Regions from separate parts of the Lysinibacillus sp. AR18-8 genome, predicted to be linked through region 2. Evidence: riboswitches for the same ligand, from Rfam matches in the RefSeq annotation. Region 2 holds a riboswitch; the other holds the start of a gene.

Region 1 (2,208 bases), on a different contig from region 2:
TTCAGGTTTTAGGAGACGATACATATTTTTTAACAATGTTGATTTTCCGCTCCCATTAGGACCAATTAATCCAACAAATTGCTTTTCTTTTATTTGAATGCTTACATCATGCAGTATACGCTGATCGTAAATGGAGAATGATACTTTTTTCGCTTCTAATGTCATGGAAGTTAATCTCCTTCACCGAAAGAATAGTTGTTACGACGGAGAAGCCAAATGAAAAATGGTCCTCCACAAAAAGCTGTAATAATACCAATTGGCATTTCCTGAGGAGCAATAATAATTCGAGCAAAGGCATCTGCCCATACTAAGAATATTCCACCTATTAAAGCACTGATAGGTATTACGTATTTATAGTTTGAGCCCACAATTAAACGCACAATATGGGGAATAATCAATCCCACAAATCCTATAGAACCACTAACTGCGACAAGCACACCTGTTAATAGAGATACTAGTAGTATTAACTGAATACGGAATTGCTGAAGATTAACGCCTAATGTCACTGCCGCCTCTTCTCCTAGTAATAATAAATTTAAATTGCGATAGTGTAGCCACAGTAGCCCAAATACAACCAAGAATACGAAAGCTGGAATCACAATATTATTCCATTTGGCTCCAGCTAAACTACCTAGCATCCAAAACATAACAGCCTTTAAGGCCCCTTCTTGCTTTGACATCATTAAAATAAAGTTAGAGATAGCCGTTAAGATAAAGGACACAGCCATGCCTGCCAATAGCAAGCGGAAAATAGAGACACGTCCCCCAACACGTGATAAGAAAAAGACAAGTGCAATGGCAAGTAATGAACCAAGGAATGCGGATACTGAAAGAGCGTAAATACCTAAAAATGAAAAGGCTCCTAAAATAATCACAGAAGTAGCTCCGACAGCTGCCCCTGAAGAAATCCCTAGAATATACGGGTCTGCAATAGAATTACGTACTAGTGCCTGAATGGCTGCCCCTGCAATAGCTAACCCCGCTCCTACTATCGCAGCTAGCAAAACACGAGGTGCTCTTATTTGCCAGATGATGATTTCCTGAGAGCGACTCCAATCTTGCTCGATCGAATTTTGTATAAAAGGAATTTTAGAAAGAATAACTTTCCATACATATAACGGTGTAACTGAAACTGAGCCAACCATTACAGCAAAGGTCATTGAAACAATTAATACCATGAAAAGTACGAAGGAAAATAACATAAATTTTTTATTCATCTGTTTTAAACTCCTACTGAATATTGATGAATGAAGCAATAAAAAAAGGTATCCCATGCGAAAATGCGCATAGAAATACCCAAGATTAAACAAAGTCAGAAAAATATCCAGCTATTGTCCGTAATTGCTTGCATCCTCGTGGGCATTACAGGTATTACTAAATGGCAGGTCTCCTGGCTTCGATTCACTATCCTATAATTGCCTTCCCATTCTTAAACAGTGGCAAATCATATTATAGGATTCCTCGTTACAGTTGCGGGACAGCGTCGGACTTCCACCGACTTCCCTTTTAAGTGACATTCAAAATGTCACACCAATAGTATTTGAAGTTATAAAATTGTGACGGTTCTATCATACATTTTTATAGATAGATAGTCTACTTCAATTTAATTCAACAATTGAGTTAACTTATATAAATAATAAGGTTGACACAAATACATTCGTTTTTTACACTAGCAGTAATAACTTATAAAACGAGGTGAAATCATGGCAACTGTTACACAACATAGTCACCATAAGTTAAGAACTGTTGACATTACCTACATTGGATTATTTACAACGTTAATGATGGTGGGTGCTAATATCACTTCCTTTGCACCTTTTATGGTAGTTGGTGGTGTACCCATTACGCTTCAAACCTTCTTTGCAATTTTAGCAGGGCTTATTCTTGGTAGTAGAAAAGGTGCGCTCGCCTGCACAATTTATATGTGCGTAGGATTGGCAGGAGCTCCTGTCTTTGCTCGTTTCGGTGGTGGAATTGGCCAAATTTTAAGCCCTACCTTTGGGTTTATTATTACATTTATATTTGCGGCATTTGTTGCGGGGTTAATCGTAGAACGAAGCGGAACAAAGAAAAGTTTTATCGTAGCTGCTTTGGTAGCAACGGCTATAAATTATTTGATAGGAACAAATTGGATGTTTTTTGCCTATAAGCTATGGGCAAGTGCGCCAGAGAATTTTTCATATAAGCTCGCTTGGCTTTGGATGATTC
Region 2 (2,208 bases):
AAATATAAAAAGAAGTATAAGTCAGCCATCCGTTCAAAGTAGCGAGGTGGTGTTTTTTTGTGCAAATTCTTTGATGAACGATAGAATAGTCAACTATAATGAATGAAAAAAGGGGATTATGCATGAGCATTTATAATTATCTAGTTCGGAAGCCTAATGGCGAAATTTTATCGATGGAAACATATCGTGGAAAAACAATGTTAATTGTTAACACGGCAAACCAATGCCGATTTACATATCAATTTGAAGACTTACAGAAAATGTATGATAAATATGGAAAAGAGAATTTTGTAGTTCTTGGATTCCCTTGTGATCAATTTGGCCATCAAAATCCTGAAGATGGGGAGGAAACTAAGCATCTATGCAAGGTAAACTATGGGGTCACATTCCCGATTTTTGAGCTTGTACAGGTAAATGGAGAGGCTACCCATCCACTCTTTAATTATTTAAAGCATGAAGTGGATTACCGAGAGTTTGGGAAGGCAAGTATGCAGGAGAAAATGTTGGCAGAAGCAATTGTTCAACTTGCCCCAAGCTTTTTAGATGGTCGTAATATTCGCTGGAACTTTACAAAATTTCTAGTAGATGCTAATGGTAAGACCGTCGCACGCTTTGAACCAACAGATTCACAGCTCGATATTGAAAAAGCAATTGAAACACTATTATAGTAAATTTCTTAATAATGTAAAAATTTGTTAGGGTTTTCTCTTCAAGTAGAAATAATGCTATATTTTAAAACTGTGTACAGCTATTTTTTCTGAAGCATATATGATAAACTGCTTTACAAATGAAATATTCTTGCAGAATAAAGGTGCTAATTAGCATAATCGGGAATCCGGTGAAAAACCGGAGCTGTTTCCGCAACTGTAAGTGCAGCCATTATAAAGATTTACCACTGTCTCAAAGAAGATGGGAAGGTCCTTTATAACACATTCGTTTCATGTGACGAACTGTACAAGCCAGGAGACCGACCTTTATTTGAACGTATAAAAACTTCTCGGAAGCTAGGAGGATATACGGCAAATACATAGGCTTTGTCTAGTTTGATGGCTCATTATGTTATTTTTGTCGTTCCTTTGCAAAAAGGAGCGACTTTTTTATGCCTTTCAAATAAGAATTTTTCATTATAGAAAATAGGGGGGAAGCAAGTGAAAAAAGATGCCCGTTATTCTTGTTATCCATTTATGCGTGAGAAAGCTTCAACGGTCGATTTTGAAATTCGAACAGATAGCCTGACAACACATCTAGGAGTTGCATTAGCTGCGGTAAAAAAAGAGGATGTTCAAGTTGTTGCTGAGGATTTATTGCTTATGTTACCTATGGCTTATCATGTGAATGGCTCAGTACGTGGGAAATTAGCAGTAACTGAAGAGGATTTATCTTGGTTAAGTGAACGTTATGATTTTTACGTTCGCCATGTGAAGGAAGAGATTCAAAGTTTTGTTTTACCTCAAGGAACAGAGGCTGCTGCAGCCTTACATCTTTGTCGCAGTGAGGCAAAAAAATCATATCGTACTTTACACAAAGTATCAGAAGAACGAGAGGTTCCAGCTATTCTTTTCGATTACCTTGGTTTATTAGCTAATGTATGTTTTGTCATGGCTGTTTTTATGAATCAGCAAGCTGGAATAGCGGAAATACCGTTTATTAGTAAATCCTACCCAATGAAAAAGAAAAAGGAGAATAACAATGAAAAAAGTATTTAATTTCCAATGGCTATCAGTGTTCTTACTTGCACTGGTATTAGCAGGCTGTGGCACTGCTGAAGATACAAAAAATAAAGATGCTTCGCAAGATACACAACAAGCAGAGAAAACAAGCTATAAAGTGACAGATGACCGTGGAGTGGAAATAGCGTTTAATGAAGTACCAAAAACAGTTGTATCTTTACAACCAAGTAATACTGAAATTTTGTTTGCTTTAGGTGTTGGCGATAAAATTGTAGGAGCAACTGAGTACGATACTTACCCAGAGGAAGCACAAAAAATTGAACGTGTCTCTGATACTACGAACTTTAACAGTGAAAGAATTATAGCGTTAAAGCCAGATGTTGTCATTGCTTATACAATCGGTGATAAGGATGCCCTAAAGCCGCTTGAGGACGCAGGAATTAAAGTGTTTGTTATTCAATCTGCGACTACTTTCGACGATGTTTATGGAGATATCGAACAAATTGCTGCTGTGATGGATGTTGCTGATAAAGGAAAT

Evidence for each region. A riboswitch is a leader RNA that binds a small molecule or an ion and turns the genes downstream of it on or off. The one in region 2 is predicted to bind cobalamin.
Region 1: it holds a riboswitch for cobalamin, as region 2 does, so the genes downstream of both, BFM98_RS18500 (FecCD family ABC transporter permease) here and BFM98_RS17100 (hypothetical protein) in region 2, are expected to answer to the same signal.

Annotation. Positions count from the first base shown of each region.
Region 1 covers NZ_MDGU01000027.1:44,476-46,683, forward strand. The annotation lists gene BFM98_RS18495 (heme ABC transporter ATP-binding protein) at 1-165, opposite strand, end outside; gene BFM98_RS18500 (FecCD family ABC transporter permease) at 171-1,217, opposite strand; cobalamin riboswitch at 1,364-1,550, opposite strand; gene BFM98_RS18505 (biotin transporter BioY) at 1,704-2,208, shown strand, end outside.
Region 2 covers NZ_MDGU01000023.1:164,350-166,557, forward strand. The annotation lists gene BFM98_RS17090 (hypothetical protein) at 1-42, shown strand, start outside; gene BFM98_RS17095 (glutathione peroxidase) at 123-668, shown strand; cobalamin riboswitch at 793-990, shown strand; gene BFM98_RS17100 (hypothetical protein) at 1,149-1,706, shown strand; gene BFM98_RS17105 (ABC transporter substrate-binding protein) at 1,690-2,208, shown strand, end outside.